4 regions of the Bacillus cereus group sp. RP37 genome follow, and region 1 is predicted to be linked to each of the others. Evidence: riboswitches for the same ligand, from Rfam matches in the RefSeq annotation. Region 1 holds a riboswitch; each other region holds the start of a gene.

Region 1 (4,636 bases):
AAAGTATGCTGGTTCATGACCTTCATGGCGCATAACAGGTACTTCATGGTTAATGTATGCCCCTGTTACCGCATCCACTTTTTTCGTAATTAGTGCCGGTACTAAATCAAAGCCAACATCGACTACTTTCACTGTATCTGGATTACCACCAGCTTCTTTTACCATCGTTTTTAAATACATCTCACTTAAAGGTGTTCCAGAATATCCAACTGTTTTCCCCTCTAAATCTTTTGGCGATTGAATGCCTGCTGATTTCAGCGATACAACATGATTTAATGGCGAACGTACGACAGCTCCAATTGATTTCACTGGAATTTGTTCATTTGCTTTTGCCATGACAACATCTGGCTGATAATATAAGCCAACCGTTACCTTTCCTGCAGCTGCTAAAGTTAATGGATCAGTCGGATTAGAAGGGAATTTAATATTCACCTTTACTCCTTCTTCTTTAAAGTAGCCTTTTTCAATCGCCGCATAAATAAAGCTATGTACCGCATTTGGGTACCAATCAAGCATGACCGTTATTTCTTTTTCTTTTTTATTCTTATCTGATGCCGAATTACTAGAACATCCAGCGATCATTGCAACTAATAATGTAAACACAAAGATGCGTTTTAAAAATTTCATGAATACTTCCTCCAACTAATAAATTTCTTTTCTAAAATCGAAATAAGGACAACAAAGAAAATAGCTAATAATGATAACAATACAATGGGGGCAAATACACCCGCTCCGTCTAATTGCGTCATCATTCTTTTACTGAAATATCCTAGCCCAGCTTGTGCACCGAGCCATTCACCAATTGCCGCCCCAATCACACTAAGCGGAACTGCAATTTTTAAAGCTGAGAAAAAATAAGGAAGAGCAGATGGTAACTTTAATTTAAGAAAAATATCTTTTTTCGTTGCTCCATACGTAACTAAGAGCTCCTCCCATTCTTTTTTTGTACTACGTAGTCCATCATACGTATTGACCGCAATTGGGAAAAACGTAATTAAAACCGTGACAACAACCTTACTCCAGATCGTATATCCAAACCATAAAACGAAGAGCGGAGCAAGCGCTGTAATCGGAATCGTTTGTGAGGCAACTAATAATGGATAAAATGCTCTCTCCATCCAATTACTCGCATTCATTAATATTGCTAGCCCTACCCCAAGTACGATAGAAATAGCTACCCCTATTAAAACGACGTATAATGTTGCCGGCAAATGAACTGTAAATAATATATCTTTTAGTTGCCATATCTTCATTACAATTGCAGACGGTGACGGTAAAATGTACATCTCATCTACAATTCTTGCGCCTATTTCCCACATGACAAGTAAAACACTAGAAAGTGTAAGGGCAGGTAATAGTTCCTTCAACCGGTTCATCATACGAGTACCTGCCTTTGTAACATACTAAGAAGCTCATCTTTAAGCGCTAACACTTCAGGCTTATACAAATCTTTTCTTGTCCGATTACGATCAAGCGGTACAATCCTCTCGGTTAAAGTAGTTATCGGTTGATTTTCTACAACGAAAATTCGATTAGAAAGAAACAATGCTTCTTCCACATCATGAGTGATAAATAAAATTGTTTTTTTCCACTCTTTCCATTGTTCAAACAGCCATTCTTGCAAAGATGCCTTCGTTAACGCATCCAACGCGCTAAACGGTTCATCTAACAGCAATATCTCCCCGCCTGTTAATAAAGTTCGAATAAAAGATACGCGTTGTCTCATACCACCAGATAAATCTTTCGGATATTTTGTCTCATACCCTTGTAAGCCAAATTTATGTAACAGTTCCTTTGCCTTTATTTGTGCTTCTTTCTTCTGTACACCTTGGCACTCTAGCGGCAGGGCAGCATTCTCAATAATCGTTCTCCATGGCAGGAGCATATCTTTTTGGGGCATATACCCTACAGGATGGCTCTTTGTTTCTGTCAGCTCTATCTGTCCCGTACTTGTTTCTTCTAAACCTGTAATAAGGCGAAATAAAGTACTTTTCCCGCATCCACTCGGTCCGATAATACTTACAAACTCTTTATCTTGTATAGAAGCATTTAATTCATTGATGATTGGTTTCTCATCATAATGAAAAGAAACATTATGAAACTGTAGTATGTTCTTGCTCCTCAAATCCCCACATCTCCTTACGATAGGACATATCCCAGAATAAATATTCAAATCGACTGGAATATAGGAAAATCTCCTCTAATCGATCTAGCTCTTTGTCAGACTTTCCAACTGCCATTTCATTTAATAAATCTATTAACCAAATACAAAGGCTACCGTATTCTTCCGAACTATATCCTTGAATCCACTCACCAAAGAACTCATGATCTCTTGCTCCAGGAATATCGTTTAAACGCTTTCCAATTTCCCAGTAGCTCCACATACATGGAAGAAGTGCTGCTATTAATTCCGCAAGCGTGCCATTTTGAGATACAGACATCATGTAATTTGTATAGGCTAAATTTTTAGCAGATGGTTTTGCAGATTCTATCTCCTCTATAGAAATACCAAGTCTTTTTGCATATTGTTTATGGATTGTCATTTCTCCATTTAATATGCCATCAATTTGTTCAGCAAATTTCCCCATTACTTGTGGATTCGTTGCTTTTACAACACCAATCGCATATAGCTTTGCATAATCTAACAAATATAAATAATCTTGAATAATATAATACTGAAACTTATCTTTTTCTAACGTGCCATCTCCCATACCTACTACAAACGGGTGATTATGACTCATCTCCCAAACTGGTTGTACAGTTTCTAATAATCTATCGCAAAATTTCATTTCTCTATCCCCTTTCAATTTATATATCTAAATAAAAAACCACTTCTAAATAAGAAGTGGTTACAGCAAATAAAATTATAATTTATTCGTTGCTCCACTTCCCTTCGCTAGTATTACCTAGATCAGGTCTGTAAGGGTTAAGGATTATTCCTCTCTCAGCACAACAAGCACCCCTAGTGGTTTCAATATGAAATTTTCAAATAAAAAAGCCCCGTTTCTATACGCAAAGAAACGGGGACTCATTATTAGTGTCCGAATTGCTTCCCTACGCTAGCATAATCTAGATCAGGTAATGAAAAGGATCAAAGGCTTACGGCCTACTCTCAGCTGGCAACACCAGCTCTCCTAGCAAACTATGAAATTATCACTGTCAGTATAACATCGTAATAAGACATCATCAACTATTTTAATTTTCTCAATTGTCAACAAAATAACAGAACTATATAATACTTATATTCTATCTTAGAAATTATTATCCTAATTAATTGGATAAAAAGGAATCATTATCCTCAAAAAATTTATTTTTATATTGATTTCATATTACATTTATGTGAATACACCCACTATATTATATCTTTATACTATAATAAAATTACAACTATACAACTAGAGGAGGTCTCTATTATATGAATATGAAAGCTACTGCTTTAACAGCAACTACTGTCGCAATTGCCTCTTTACTTCCTTCTATGGGAGAAACAAATGTACAAACAGCCAACGCTGAACAATTATCTAATGTGAAAACTGGATATGTAAAAGTCGATCAAGTAGCCTTACATACAAAAGATAACGCAAATAGCTCATCAATTGATACAATCCGCTTTAATACGAAAGTGAACATACTTGAAACAACTAATGGCTGGTATAAAGTATCTGTTAATAATAAAGTAGGTTACGTACAAAAAGATGCTATTCTACTAAAAAACAAACTTCAATCTAATAATCAATACATCGTTAATGCCAATGCATTAAACGTTCGTTCTGAACCTAATTTAGAATCTTCAATTTTAGATGTATTACCAAATGGGAAATTCGTTACCATTCAAGAAGAACAAGGTGATTGGTATAAAATTTTACATAATGGCAAAACAGGTTACGTACAAAAGGCATTCGTGTCTAATGGTTCACAGCCTTTAGTAAAAGGCATCACAGTTCAAAATAATACGAAATACACAGTTGCAACACCTAAACTTAATGTACGTAGCAACGCTAGTACAAGTAGCGCACTACTTGGCTCATTACAAAATGGTACACAAATACAAGTAGTGGAAACTGTAGGAACTTGGTATAAAATTCGTTTTGGCACAGGATACGGATATGTGGCAAAACATTATGTGGTGCAAAATCAAACGCAAACGCAATCACAAGCTCAAACAGCTCAACCTACTTCAATTCCAGCAGTTTTTAAATTCCCTACTCAAGGAAGAGTTAGCTCAACCTTTGATATGCGCTGGGAACAAATGCATTATGGTATAGATATTGCAGCTCAGGGTAATGTCTCTATCCAGGCGGCGGCTGCAGGTAAAGTTGTGAAATCATATTATTCAGCTAGCTATGGCAATGTTGTGTTCATCGCCCATCAAATAAACGGGAAATTATATACGACAGTCTATGCTCACATGAAAGATCGCACTGTACAAGCTGGTGATCAAGTACAAGCTGGACAATTAGTAGGTCATATGGGAAACACAGGTCATTCATACGGGCAACATCTTCATTTTGAATTACACAATGGAGAGTGGAATTTTGAAAAAACAAATGCAGTAAACCCACTGCCATATTTAGTTAGGTAAATTGTATGCCACGCAATATCAATATATCTCTCTTAATTGAATACTTAGCCTTTT
Region 2 (4,636 bases), 1.7 Mb from region 1:
TATGGGCTCATTTTTATAAATAGAAATTATAAAATGTGAATTCTAGCATCATATCTTCATGCTTACTAATTTCAATTCATTTCTCAATAACCATGATGCCGTATCCTATGTATTCCCGTCTGCCGCTTAGATTTTTCTGTACTGTAAATACCTCTCGTTATAACACTCCCATATACTTACTGAGCGTACCATCTGATATTCCTAACCTTTTATATACTTCACACTAGCAGAATAAAAAATCTCGTCCGTCGTATCATCAAAAAAACTACTAGTTACGGAATTCAATGACGGTGAAGAAATTCCTACAAAAAAAGCCCTGATTAGGGCTTTTCATTCTACTTTTCCAGCAAGCTCTCCATGAAATTGCTAATTAAAAAAATTGAAAAAAGACGCACTTAGATTGATGCGTCTTTTTGTGATACCTCTTTTGTGAAATCATATAAAGCAATTGCGCCTAAAAGAACAAGTATACCTTGAGGAACATCTATCAAAATAGTTTTCCAAATTTCTGGAACTACCCATTTAATATTTGCTGCTGTTTCAAGATATGTTTGAAAATAACTAATCGTAAAATTAATTATCCCTAAAAATACAAACAACGATAGACCAAATCGAATTAATTTCTTATTTGTAAACATGTAACACCTCTCAAAATTCATTGGATATTCCTACTTTTGCTTCTTTTTCATTTATGCATCTATATATTTAATTTTAACACATCAAGAACTCCAAAAGATACAATATGCATATTTACATATTGTATTAACAGCATTCCATAATGATTTAGAAATTCCTGCAAGAAAAAACAACTCCGTTACAGTTAACAGAGCCGATTTCTTTCTTGTTTAACTTCAAACCACCAATCTTTACGTTCAAGGTAGAATTTCATTCCATTACGTTGTGCATCTGAAGTTGGAGCAGTAACGAAGTTTGATTGTAAAATAAAAGTCGCAGAAGTTTATCCAGTTAATGCGTAGAAAATTAAATTAACTAACTTATCGATATGCCATTTTGCTATATCCGCAGCACTATCGACTTTACGCAAATCTGACAAGAAAAAATATATAGATAGGTATTATCCATACCTATCTATAACATTACTTCCATTCTTTATCCGATTACATCTTTTACTTCTGTATTCACTGGCCACTTTTCTAAAGTATAAGCCATTTCCCAAAATGAATATTCATATTGACTGCTAATAATGAAATGCTGTTTCATTCGCTTACGGTCAGACTCTGTTACGTTTTCAGCGATAGTATCTAATCTTGTAATTTGCTCTTCAACTAGCGTACGGAACCAATCAGATCCATAAGCAGAAATCCATTCGTTATAAATTGGTTCTTCTGGCTGACACTCTTTTAAACGCTCACCAATTTCATAATACAACCAATAGCAAGGTAAAATTGCTGCAATGATATCGCCTAAATGTCCTTCATACGCAGCACGATACATATGTGAAGTATAAGCGTATGCAGTTGGAGCAGGGATAAAACTATCTTTTTCTTCTTGAGTTATCCCTAGTTTCTTCGCAAAATTCTCATGTAAAGATAATTCCGCCTCGTATGTATTTTGAGCATGATGTGCCATACGAGCTGTCGTTTCTAATTCCAGTGCTTTTGCAGCTCCTAAAGTTTGTACTCTAGCAAAATGACTCAAATAATATGAATCTTGCAGCACATAATAGCGAAAACTAGCTAAATCTAACGTTCCTTCACCAAGTTGTTTTACAAAAGGGTGATGAAAACTAGCTTCCCAAATTGAATCTACTTCTTGACGTAATGATTGTGAAAATTTCATTTAAATCCCTCCCATAATGTATAAAATTTAAGTATTTACCCACAATTATTAAATCTGTAAAATAAAAAAACTTTCTTTACAGGCGTAAAGAAAGTGAAATTGACAGTATTTATTCATGAAATAGCAATGTCTTTCCCACTTCCCTACGCTGGCATTAACCAGATCAGGTACTAAGAGTCTCAAATTCCCATTTGATCTCAGCCTATAATAGGCCCCCCTAGTGGATAAATATTTAATTTTCGTATTGTATTCATCATAACATACTTCATGTTACTGTCAAAAGTATTCATGATACTGCTACTTAAAACCCTTCTTCTTCCCTTACTCTTAATGAAGTTTCAATAATCATATCTAATAGTTTGCTATAATTAATTCCCGCTGCATCTGCACTTTTTGGTAATAGACTTGCTTGTGTCATCCCTGGTAATGTATTAACCTCCATTACATATGGAATACCGTCTTTCACCATCATATCAACCCTTGCATAAACACTACATTTTAATGCTTTATAGCAAGCCAGTGACGCTTCGTTTACACGTTCTTTCAATTCAGCTGGAAGTTCAATAACTTCTTCAATAGTACCAGCATCATCATATTTCGCATTGTAATCAAAGAACTCCGCCGCATGTCGAATTGAAATGATGGGTAACTGTTTTCCATCAAAAATGGAACATGTAATCTCGTCACCTTTTATATACTTCTCTATTACTACTTCAGAATCCCATTCGAACACAGTTTCCAGCATTGAAATTAATTCGTCTTTATCATATACAATCTTTACCCCGACACTCGAGCCACCAGAGTTTGGTTTTACCACTAACGGAAATCCTAACTTATCTAATTCATCAAGATTTAGATCCTCCATTTTTGTAAGTTCAATCCAATCTGGTGTTTCTATTCCTTCATAACGTAAAATCTTTTTCGAAATGTTTTTGTCCATACATATACCGCTAGATAACATATTGCTCCCGCTATAAGGAATACCTAAACTTTCAAGCGTTCCTTGAACAGTCCCATCTTCTCCGTATTTTCCGTGTAATGCAAGCAGCGCAAAATCAATGTCTTTCGCTTTTTCGATTAAATCCATTTTTTCGTTTAACGTAATTGGAACAATGTCATACTTACTTTTATCTAAATGTGCAATCATTTCATTTCCAGTCATAATTGATACTTGTTTTTCAGAGGATACTCCTCCCATAATAACGCCAATTCTCATTTCCTCAACTCCAAATTTCATTTTTTATTGTATCACCGATTATTTTGATTCCCCGAACAATTTCTTCTTCTTTCAAACGTGAAAATCCTAATCGAAAAGTGTTCGTTCCTTCTCCATTAGAATAAAAAACATCTCCAGGAGAAAATGTAACCCCCTGCTCATAACACTTTTGCAAAAGAGTACGGGCATGAATTTTTTCTTCTAACTCTATAAATAAATGAAGTCCACCATCACCGGTCATTCTTTGAAACGGAATGTACTCGTTACACGCCCTAACAGCTAACTCATATTTTTTCTTATAAACAGATCTTGCCTTTTTTAAATATTTTTCAAAATATCCTTCATGTAAATATTGAAACAGAACAGCTTGATCTAAAGTAGATGTGTGAATTGTTCTTGCTCTTTTTACACTTTCTAAATAATGAATCAGTTCTTTATCTGCAATGATCCAGCCTACACGTAAACCAGGGAAAAGTACCTTTGAAAAGCTACTAATATAAATCACATTATTACCAGCGCCAGCAAAAGTTAATAATGGTGCTAAATGTGATCCTGAATAACGTAGCTCTTCATTAAATCCATCTTCTATAATAGGAATCTTATATTTTGAAAATAATCTCATCAGTTCCGTTCTTTTCTCCGAACTCGTAACAATGCCGGTTGGATTATGATAGGAAGGAATTAAATACGCAAAATCAAACTCTTTTTCACGCAAGCTTTTTTCAACTTCGTTCGTATCAATGCCATCTTCATTCATATTAATTCCATGCACTTCAAGTCCATGTAAACGGAAAAGCTTTAGTGCAGCATGATGAGTCGGATTCTCACAAATAACCCGCCCTGACTTCTTCGATAACGAGGATAGTACAATGTCTAATCCTTCTGTAAATCCATTTGTAATTAAAATATCTTTATTTGAAATATCTACACCTTTCATTTCCATATAATGAAGTAGATAATTCATTAGCGGTCTATACCCTTTTGCGTAACCGTAGTTTAATACGACATCACCTTCAATGGACATACGAGTAAGAAAAGCTCTTTTGAAATTTTCCACATCAAATAGCTTTTCATCTGGAGCGATGCTGTTAAAAACAATCATTCCTTTTTCCCAGCGAACACCATGTTTCATTAAATCTAATTCATCCGCTAATAAGGTAACTGTATTAAGTTTATTTTTCCAATCTATTTCAACAGACGAAGTGTTTGAAATATCAACCTTCGCAACAAAATTCCCTTTTCCTTTAACTGCATAAATGAGTCCTTCTTGCTCTAAATCTGCATAGGCAGCGAGTACAGTATTTCTGCTCACACTTAATAATTCACTTAGTTCCCTCGTTGAAGGTATTTTTTGTTCCCCGAGCAAGTGCCCTTTCATAATCATCTTTTTTAAATAATCTTTCAATTGAATATAAACGGGACGATCTTTGACAACTTTAAAATCTTTAAACAAATCCTTACCCCCTGCAATTATTTTTGCATATTAATTTCATTCTCAAAAGGTCCACTACATATGTATTTTTTATTAAGGGCGGTACGGTTTTATAAAGTGAAACTTTAATCAATGGTGATTCGTCCCGACCATTGATTATTACCCTTCACCAATTGATAATTTTACTA
Region 3 (4,636 bases), 340 kb from region 1:
CCATAAGTAAATAATTTCGGGTCGGCTGTTAGCTGCTGTTTCTTAAAGATTTCTTCACACTTTTTCACTATCATTTTAAAAGCTTCATTCTCTCGTAATTCCTTTAAATCTTCATCCTGCATAAGTGTATGTGGATTCCACCAAATCCCCTTTTCTAAAGCTTCATTTAAACTAACAATTGCTTCTTCATACTTCCCTTCTATCGAAAGTACACACGCTTCCCAAAAGCTAGTTTTATCCATCCTTTCAGGGAACTCTCTTTTCGCTTTATCTATGTATCTATAAATAACATCAAAGTCTCCTTGTTCGAATAAACGAAATAATTCATTTTGCAACTCTACAAACTGTTTACGTTTCAAACAATCATCTCCCTTTTTCTAAATATCAATATCAGAAAAAAATAAAAAGCTATGTAGCCTTTTAATACTACATAGCCTTCTTCTACAAACTGTTACTTACTTCCTCTACTAGCTTCTTCGTACTTTCATACGCAGATTCTGCTAAACTAATCGCGGAAATAACGGAAACACCGTCCGCACCTGCTTCTATAACTGAAGCTGTATTTTCAATTGTAATACCACCAATTCCGACGATCGGTATTGTAATTCCTTGCTCTCTAAAATGAGCTAAACATTTCGTTCCTTGCACAGCTTTCGTATCTTTTTTCGTACTCGTTGGGAAAATAGGGCCAACACCTAAATAATCAGCTCCGTTTTCAATTGCCCAACGTGCTTCTTCAATTGTATGTGTAGATACACCAACAATTTTATCCCCCATTTTTTCACGAACAGAAGTAATTCCTTCATCATCTTGTCCAACATGCACGCCATCTGCATCTAACTCGAGAGCTAGTTCCACATCATCATTTACGATGAATGGTACACCGTACTCCTTACAAATTGCTTGTAGTTCTTTTGCGAAACAAATGCGTTTCTCTCCCGTTAAAGCGCCTTCCCCCTTTTCACGAAATTGAAAAATTGTTATACCGCCTTCAAGTGCATCTCTCAATACTCGTAGTGGCTCCTTCGTACAATTGTTACTTCCCATAATAAAATATACTGATAATAACCTAGACATTTCAGCCTTTGTAATCCGCGACATCTAGTTCCCCTCCTTACTATATAATCTCAATCTTCCCATACTTCTCAATATCACCTGAAGTGGTATTCGCTAACTGATTTAAAAATTCAATTTGGAAACTACCCGGTCCCTTTTCCACTGTCTTGGCAGCTGCTAGTTCCGCAGCTACACCATAAAATGTTAATGCGGCTACCGCTGCCTTTACATAATCCTTTTCTATCGCTACAAATGCTCCTATTACAGAAGTTAGTAAACAACCAGTACCTGTAACTTTCGTTAAAATAGGGTGACCATTTTGAATAAGAATAGTTCGCTCTCCATCTGTAACAACATCTTCTTTTCCAGTAATTACCGCAACTGTATTCAATTCGTCTGCTGCCTGCTTTGCAATACTTACGACATTACCATTTCCAGCACCAGCGTCTACTCCTTTAATTTCCCATCTCTCATTAATAACATTCGCTATTTCAGCTGCATTTCCGCGAATAATCGCTAACTCGATTTCAGCTGGAATATGTCTCGCAACTTCTGTTCGATACGATGTTGCTCCTGCACCAACTGGATCAAACAGTACTGGTACATTGTTCACATTTGCTGATTTACCTGCAAGTAACATTGCTTCTACTTCTTCAGGGCGAAGTGTCCCCATATTTAATACTAACGCTCCAGCAATGCTAGCCATTTCTGCTACTTCTTCTTTTGCATACGCCATTACAGGCGATGCCCCTAACGCTAACAAACCGTTAGCTGTAAAATTTGTTACAACGACATTTGTAATATTATGAACGAGCGGATTAGATTCTCTCACCAAATCCACTACTTTACTAATTTCTTTTATATTCATCATTCTCATCCCCTAACTATAGTGATGGGAGATACACAAAAAGACACTTTGCGCGTACGCAAAGTGCCTGAACATGTGCTTTTACACTCTCCCTACGCTGGCATTATCCAACAGGTTCAAATGGTCAATGACGGATTAGTCATACTCTCAGTTTGCATCCACAAACTCCCATGTGTTTAGTATTCTTCTACTTCAAAGTCTACTCTTATTCTAGTAAAATAACAAGTTCTTTACTTTTCTATTTAATATAGAAGCAACTAATAAAACAATACGTATAATAAATAAGTATCTATTTCTCATAGTCTCATCATGGTGCATATTATGTTCTGTCGCCATCATTCACTTTCAAACAGATGTTATCCCACTAAAAAACGTTCAAATCTGGAGCGAAACTGAATCTCAAGAAGATGTATGCTATAGTTAACGTATGGAAATTTGAAAGGATGTTTTAAATATGTCAAAAAGCGTTGTAATCGCTGAAAAGCCTTCCGTTGCACGTGATATTGCTCGCGTACTGAAGTGCGATAAAAAAGGAAACGGCTACCTTGAAGGTAGTAAATATATTGTAACTTGGGCTTTAGGTCATCTCGTTACATTAGCAGATCCAGAAAGCTATGATGTGAAATATAAAAAGTGGAATTTAGAAGATTTACCGATGCTACCAGAGCGTTTGAAATTAACGGTGATTAAACAAACAGGGAAACAATTTAATGCTGTAAAAAGTCAGCTTCTTAGAAAAGATGTAACTGAAATTATTGTAGCAACAGATGCTGGACGTGAAGGAGAGTTAGTCGCTCGCTGGATTATTGATAAGGTTCGAGTTAACAAACCAATCAAACGTCTATGGATTTCATCCGTTACTGATAAAGCAATTAAAGATGGCTTCGCTAATTTAAAACCAGGTAAAGCATATGACAATTTATACGCTTCTGCAGTTGCACGTTCAGAAGCTGACTGGTATATCGGTCTTAACGCGACTCGAGCTTTAACGACTCGCTTTAATGCCCAGCTGAATTGCGGCCGTGTTCAAACACCTACTGTCGCTATGATCGCTAATCGTGAAGATGAAATAAAGAACTTCAAAGCTCAAACTTACTACGGCATCGAAGCTCAAACAACGAATCAGTTAAAACTAACTTGGCAAGATGCAAACGGCAATAGTCGCAGTTTTAATAAAGAAAAAATCGATGGTATTGTAAAAGGTTTAGATAAACATAATGCTACTGTTGTAGAAATTGATAAAAAACAGAAGAAGTCATTCTCTCCTGGTCTTTACGATCTAACTGAATTGCAACGTGATGCAAATAAAAAGTTCGGTTATTCTGCGAAAGAAACATTAAACATTATGCAGAAATTGTATGAGCAACATAAAGTGCTAACGTACCCTCGTACAGATTCACGCTATATTTCATCTGATATCGTTGGAACACTCCCAGAACGTCTAAAAGCATGTGGCGTTGGAGAGTACCGTCCTTTAGCACATAAAGTATTACAAAAGCCTATCAAGTCTAATAAGTCATTTGTTGATGATAGTAAAGTAAGTGATCATCACGCAATTATTCCAACAGAAGGATACGTTAACTTCTCGGCCTTCACAGATAAAGAACGTAAAATTTATGATTTAGTTGTAAAACGTTTCTTAGCCGTTTTATTCCCAGCATTCGAATACGAACAACTAACGCTACGCACAAAAGTTGGTAATGAAACGTTCATCGCACGCGGAAAAACTATTCTACATGCCGGCTGGAAGGAAGTATATGAAAATCGCTTTGAAGATGATGATGTAACCGATGACGTAAAAGAGCAACTTCTACCTCACATTGAAAAAGGCGATACATTAACTGTGAAGTTAATTATGCAAACATCAGGTCAAACAAAAGCACCTGCACGTTTTAACGAGGCGACTTTACTTTCAGCAATGGAGAATCCTACAAAATATATGGATACGCAAAATAAACAACTTGCTGATACGTTAAAATCAACTGGTGGATTAGGTACTGTAGCGACACGAGCTGATATTATCGACAAGCTATTCAATTCATTCTTACTTGAAAAACGTGGTAAAGATATTCACATTACTTCAAAAGGTCGTCAGTTACTCGATTTAGTGCCAGAAGAGTTAAAATCACCTACGCTAACTGGTGATTGGGAACAAAAGCTCGAAGCAATTGCGAAGGGTAAACTGAAAAAAGAAGTATTCATTTCAGAAATGAAGAACTATACGAAAGAAATTGTTTCTGAAATTAAATCGAGTGATAAAAAATATAAACATGACAACATTTCAACGAAGTCTTGTCCAGACTGTGGTAAACCAATGCTGGAGGTAAACGGCAAAAAAGGAAAAATGCTCGTTTGCCAAGACCGTGAATGTGGTCATCGTAAAAATGTATCTCGTACAACAAACGCTCGTTGCCCACAATGTAAGAAGAAGTTAGAATTACGTGGTGAAGGCGCTGGCCAAATTTTCGCATGTAAATGTGGCTATCGCGAGAAATTATCGACATTCCAGGAGAGACGTAAAAAAGAATCTGGAAGCAAGGCTGATAAGCGCGACGTTCAAAAATATATGAAACAACAGAATAAAGAAGAAGAACCATTAAACAACCCGTTCGCAGAAGCATTAAAGAAATTAAAATTTGATTAAACAAAAAGGTTCCTACCTCTATCGGTAGGAACCTTTTTTTATTAATGAATAATTTTACTTCCTTTTGC
Region 4 (4,636 bases), 4.0 Mb from region 1:
CATTGCATTTGTAGTTGTTCTTATTTTTCTCGCTTCGTTCTATTACTCTAAACAAATCGCAAAACCGTTATTAAAAATAAATGATACAACGAAGAAAATAGCGCATTTAGATTTCACAGAACAAATACCGATCACTTCAAAAGATGAAATTGGTGATTTGTCGAAAAATATTAATGTATTATCCAATAAGCTCCATTCGCATATTGGACAGCTAGAACAAGATATTGAAAAGGAAAGAAAGCTAGAAAATACGCGGAAAGAATTTATTTCTGGTGTTTCGCACGAATTAAAAACACCGCTGAGCATTATGAAAAGCTGTATTTCTATTTTAAAAGATGGAGTAGCTGAGCATAAAAAAGAGTACTATTTTCAGGCAATGGAACGAGAAGTAGATAAAATGGATACGTTAATTTTGGATATGCTTGAGTTAGCTAAATTTGAGTCAGGTACATATAAAATGAAAATGGATTCATTTTATATCGATACAGTAATTGAAGATATATGTGAACACCTTTCTGTAAAAATAGAGAAAAAAGAACTTCGTGTTCATAAAAATATAGGTCCATTTGAAGTGATAGCAAATCAAGGCCGGATTGAACAAGTCATCGTGAACTTCATTACGAATGCCATACGTTATACACCAAATAAAGAAGATATTATTATTTCTACAATAGATGAAAAAGATCGTATAAAAGTATGTATTGAAAATAAAGGTACTCACATTGAAGAAGAACAATTAGATAAAATTTGGGATCGTTTTTATCGCGTGGATGCAGCTCGCCAGCGTTCGCAAGGTGGAACAGGTCTTGGGCTTGCCATTTCAAAGAATATTTTAGAACTACACGGTGTTGAATATGGAGTAAAGAATACAGAAGATGGTGTATTATTTTATTTCTACTTATTGAAAAAAGCGTAGATGATGCATGCTACGCTTTTTTAATTTATTTTCATATTATCTTTACCTAATCTTTATTTTTAAGCGATATAATCTGATTAGAAAATGAGGTTATGTAAGGAGTCGATGAACCGTGCATAGCAATTGGCTAAGTATAATGGTATTTATTTTCTTTTGTGCATTTATTGTATTTTTAATTGATATTACGATATGAAAAAAAGAGCGCTCATTAAGCGCTCTTTTTGTTTGAGTTTAGTCGATAAGCATTGATACTCTTGAATAAACGTGGTGAAGTGATAAATAAAAAGATAAGTAAAACGGTACATAGAATATAGGAACCAATCATTGTACTACCATTTACGATTAATGAATATAGCACAGCTGATTGACCTTTCGGTGCATATTGTCCCCAAAAAATAATACCGGCAATGAAGTGACAGAAGTAGCGAGCAAAGCTACCAACAAATGTAGCAACAATAATGTAACCAATAACTTTCTTTCCTTCGTTTTGTTTTGAAGAAGGTTTGTCTTTACGGCTACCTAAATTGGATTGGTCTTCGCTATTTTCATTGGATGTTAAAAGTGCTTTTTGAATTGGACGATAGAATAAACCAGCAAATCCAATGAATGCGAAAGCAACGAAGTATTCAATGAGTACTTGAATTGGTGTGACGATAATGGCATCGCCAACGACAATTTGTAATAATCCCCAAATTAAGCCTCCTAAGAAAGCCATTTTGAAGCCCCAGCGGTATGCGATAATAAAAATAGGAATCATAGCGAATGAGATGGAACCGCCTGTTGGAAGTTTGATTGATAATGGTAAAATGTCGATGACCAAGGCGAAGGCTGCAAGAATGGCAGATTCGATCATCGCTTGTAAATTGGTGTTACGCATGTTGTCTCCCCCTAAATCCAAGTTGTACAAAAAAGAATAGGTATCATAGGAGGATACGAAATACGTAAATAAAAAAGAGGTATGTATTTCGGACGTTTGCACAATCCCTGCGTTAGCATTAACTAACAGGTTCGAAGGGTCGGAACGAAGTGTTCCCTCTCAGCGGCATGGCTCCCCCTGTGATAACGAGATTCTTTATTTGCTATTGTTTATTGTAAGCGAAATGGATGAGAATGGCAAATGAATCAAGTATGACAATAATTGAAATATAATTGTATTGAAATGTTAATAAATATGAAGCGAAAAGATATAGTCCAAATGAAATAGAATATGCTATAATTTTTTTGAAAATAATTATCATTCTCTTCTGAGGGGGAAGGTTATGAGCTTAGTAGATATTAAAATTGGCGAGAAAGTGTTAGTAAAAAGTATTCAGTCTTTAGATCAGTTATTAAAGCGTAGACTAGCTGCTTTCGGTCTTGCGGAAGGAAGCGAACTTCGCTTGAAACAGAAAGCGATGTTTAAAGGTCCTTGTACATTGGAGTGTCGTGGACAGTTAATTAGTATTCGTCATTGTGACGCGAAAATGATAAAGGTGGAATTAGCGTGAATAAGGTAGCTTTGCTAGGGAATCCGAATACAGGGAAGACATCATTATTTAATGCACTTACTGGTTCTTATGAATATGTAGGAAACTGGAGTGGTGTAACAGTAGAAAAAAAGGTTGGTAAATTAAAAGATAAGCAAGGAACATTAATTGATTTACCAGGAGTGTATGATTTGAATCCAGTTTCACGTGACGAAGGTGTCGTTACGAATTTTCTACTAACAGACGAATTTCATCATATGTTAAATATTGTGGATTCCTCGCAGTTTGAACGAAATATGCATTTAACGTTGCAATTACTTGAATTTGGAAAACCGGTTTCAATTGGATTAAATATGGTCGATGTGGCAAAGCAACGAGGCATTGTAATTGATGTAAAACGGTTATCAGAACTATTAGGTGTAACAGTCGTTCCTGTCGTTGCAAGAAGCGGAAAAGGCTGTGAAGAACTGCTTACTACTCTTAAAGAAAATGACAAAAATGAGAAAAAACCATTCATTATTTCATATGGTGTACCAATGGATGAAGGAATTGGAGAGGTAATCGCTCTTTTAGAGACAGTGAATTATAAGCATCCGAGATGGTTAGCCCTTCAATTTTTAAGCAATAACGAAGTAGTAGAAAAAGAAATGAAAGCATTACCAATTTATAAGGAACTTGTAGCCATTCGATCTCGCTTAGAAGGAAAACTCGATTGTACGTTAGAGGAGCACATTTACAAAACTCGTGAAGCGTATATTGAAAAGTTAAAAACAAATGTTATGAAGCATGAGAAAGAAGGAAAAATTCCTTTTTCGGAAAAAATCGATAGGTTAATTACACATAAAATTTTAGGACTTCCAATCTTTTTAGCAGTTATGTTTTTTATTTTTCAGGTTACGTTTACGTGGATTGGTACACCTTTATCTGATATGTTAGATGGATTTTTTGGCGGGCAGCTTACGGATTGGGTAACGGCTGGACTCACAAGTATTGGTGCTTCTGACTTTATTCAAGCACTCGTTACAGAAGGTATTATTGCTGGTGTTGGTGCGGTATTAGTATTCGTGCCACAAATCTTTGCACTATTCTTTTTCATTTCATTATTAGAAGACTCAGGATATATGGCGCGAATTGCAGTTGTTATGGATAGAATTATGGAGTTCTTCGGTTTAAACGGAAAAGCATTCATTCCGATGATTATCGGTTTTGGATGTAATGTTCCAGGTATTATGGCAGCGAGAACGATTGAACAAGAAAAAGAAAGATTACTTACAGTGCTTGTAACACCATTTATGTCTTGTTCGGCACGTTTACCTGTATATGCGTTATTTGCGGGAGTATTCTTCCCTCATAGTCAGGCAACTGTTGTGTTCTCTTTATATGTTGCAGGTATTGTTCTAGCGTTATTAGTTACAAAAATTATGTCTCTGACAATTTTAAAAGCGGAGAAGTCTATTTTCGTCATTGAACTACCTCCTTACCGCGTGCCGCAAGCGAAAACGTTATGGCTGAGCACATGGGAGAAGGGGAAAGGATTTGTTCGTAAAGCTGGTACATTCATCTTCGGTGGCTCGGTTGTCATTTGGTTATTAAATTATGCAGGTCCATCAGGATTTGGTGTTGACATGGGAGACAGTTTCTTAGCGATGATTGGTGGATTTATCGCACCACTATTTGCACCGCTTGGCTTTGGAACTTGGCAAGCTGGGGCATCCCTTTTAACAGGATTTTTGGCAAAAGAAGTTGTCGTTTCAACAATGGCGATTATTTATGCGGTTAAAGAAGATGTGCTAGGAAATGTAATGGGAGCACATTATACAGCGTTATCAGCGTATGCATTTATGTTCTTTGTTTTATTATATGTTCCGTGCTTAGCGACAGTAGCTGTTATTAGACGTGAAACGGGATCGGTGAAATGGACAATTTTCTCTGTCGCTTATCCATTAGTTGTTGCTTATGTATTAACGTTCATTATATACCAAGTTGGATCCTTACTCGGATTCTAGAAGGAGATGTATTGTGATGATGGTCAATATTATAATTGGAGCTATCATTTTTGGTTATGCAGCATATACGCTAGTGAATTTTGTAAAGAGAAGTAAAAAAGGAAAATGCGCAGCATGTTCTTTAAATAAGTCATGTCAGTCACAAACTTGTAGTCCGGATATGGAGCAAATTGCTCATAAATAACAAAAAAGCTTTGCGAAATTCGCAAAGCCTTTTTTGTTTCACTTTATAGTAAATACAACTTTTG

What was found. A riboswitch is a leader RNA that binds a small molecule or an ion and turns the genes downstream of it on or off. The one in region 1 is predicted to bind thiamine pyrophosphate.
Positions count from the first base shown of each region.
Region 2: linked by a shared signal. The riboswitch ahead of tenA (thiaminase II) and the one ahead of tenA (thiaminase II) in region 1 are both predicted to bind thiamine pyrophosphate.
Region 3: linked by a shared signal. The riboswitch ahead of thiM (hydroxyethylthiazole kinase) and the one ahead of tenA (thiaminase II) in region 1 are both predicted to bind thiamine pyrophosphate.
Region 4: linked by a shared signal. The riboswitch ahead of thiT (energy-coupled thiamine transporter ThiT) and the one ahead of tenA (thiaminase II) in region 1 are both predicted to bind thiamine pyrophosphate.

Region 1 covers NZ_JARVHP010000001.1:4,628,249-4,632,884, forward strand. The annotation lists gene QCI44_RS24475 (ABC transporter substrate-binding protein) at 1-627, opposite strand, end outside; gene QCI44_RS24480 (ABC transporter permease) at 624-1,376, opposite strand; gene QCI44_RS24485 (ABC transporter ATP-binding protein) at 1,376-2,125, opposite strand; gene tenA (thiaminase II) at 2,094-2,789, opposite strand; TPP riboswitch at 2,872-2,974, opposite strand; TPP riboswitch at 3,035-3,146, opposite strand; gene QCI44_RS24495 (SH3 domain-containing protein) at 3,416-4,582, shown strand; gene QCI44_RS24500 (hypothetical protein) at 4,588-4,636, shown strand, end outside.
Region 2 covers NZ_JARVHP010000001.1:2,887,422-2,892,057, forward strand. The annotation lists partial or broken gene QCI44_RS15465 (hypothetical protein) at 80-285, opposite strand; gene QCI44_RS15470 (DUF3937 family protein) at 396-659, opposite strand; partial or broken gene QCI44_RS15475 (N-acetylmuramoyl-L-alanine amidase C-terminal domain-containing protein) at 821-955, opposite strand; gene tenA (thiaminase II) at 1,111-1,800, opposite strand; TPP riboswitch at 1,924-2,029, opposite strand; gene ddlB (D-alanine--D-alanine ligase) at 2,102-3,016, opposite strand; gene pdxR (MocR-like pyridoxine biosynthesis transcription factor PdxR) at 3,021-4,469, opposite strand; gene QCI44_RS15495 (homoserine dehydrogenase) at 4,634-4,636, opposite strand, start outside.
Region 3 covers NZ_JARVHP010000001.1:4,971,116-4,975,751, forward strand. The annotation lists gene QCI44_RS26165 (alpha/beta hydrolase) at 1-359, opposite strand, end outside; gene thiE (thiamine phosphate synthase) at 442-1,101, opposite strand; gene thiM (hydroxyethylthiazole kinase) at 1,118-1,924, opposite strand; TPP riboswitch at 1,997-2,106, opposite strand; gene topB (DNA topoisomerase III) at 2,379-4,568, shown strand; gene QCI44_RS26185 (YhgE/Pip domain-containing protein) at 4,610-4,636, opposite strand, start outside.
Region 4 covers NZ_JARVHP010000001.1:642,956-647,591, forward strand. The annotation lists gene QCI44_RS03330 (sensor histidine kinase) at 1-916, shown strand, start outside; gene thiT (energy-coupled thiamine transporter ThiT) at 1,125-1,793, opposite strand; TPP riboswitch at 1,880-1,981, opposite strand; gene QCI44_RS03340 (FeoA family protein) at 2,176-2,403, shown strand; gene feoB (ferrous iron transport protein B) at 2,400-4,388, shown strand; gene QCI44_RS03350 (FeoB-associated Cys-rich membrane protein) at 4,405-4,572, shown strand.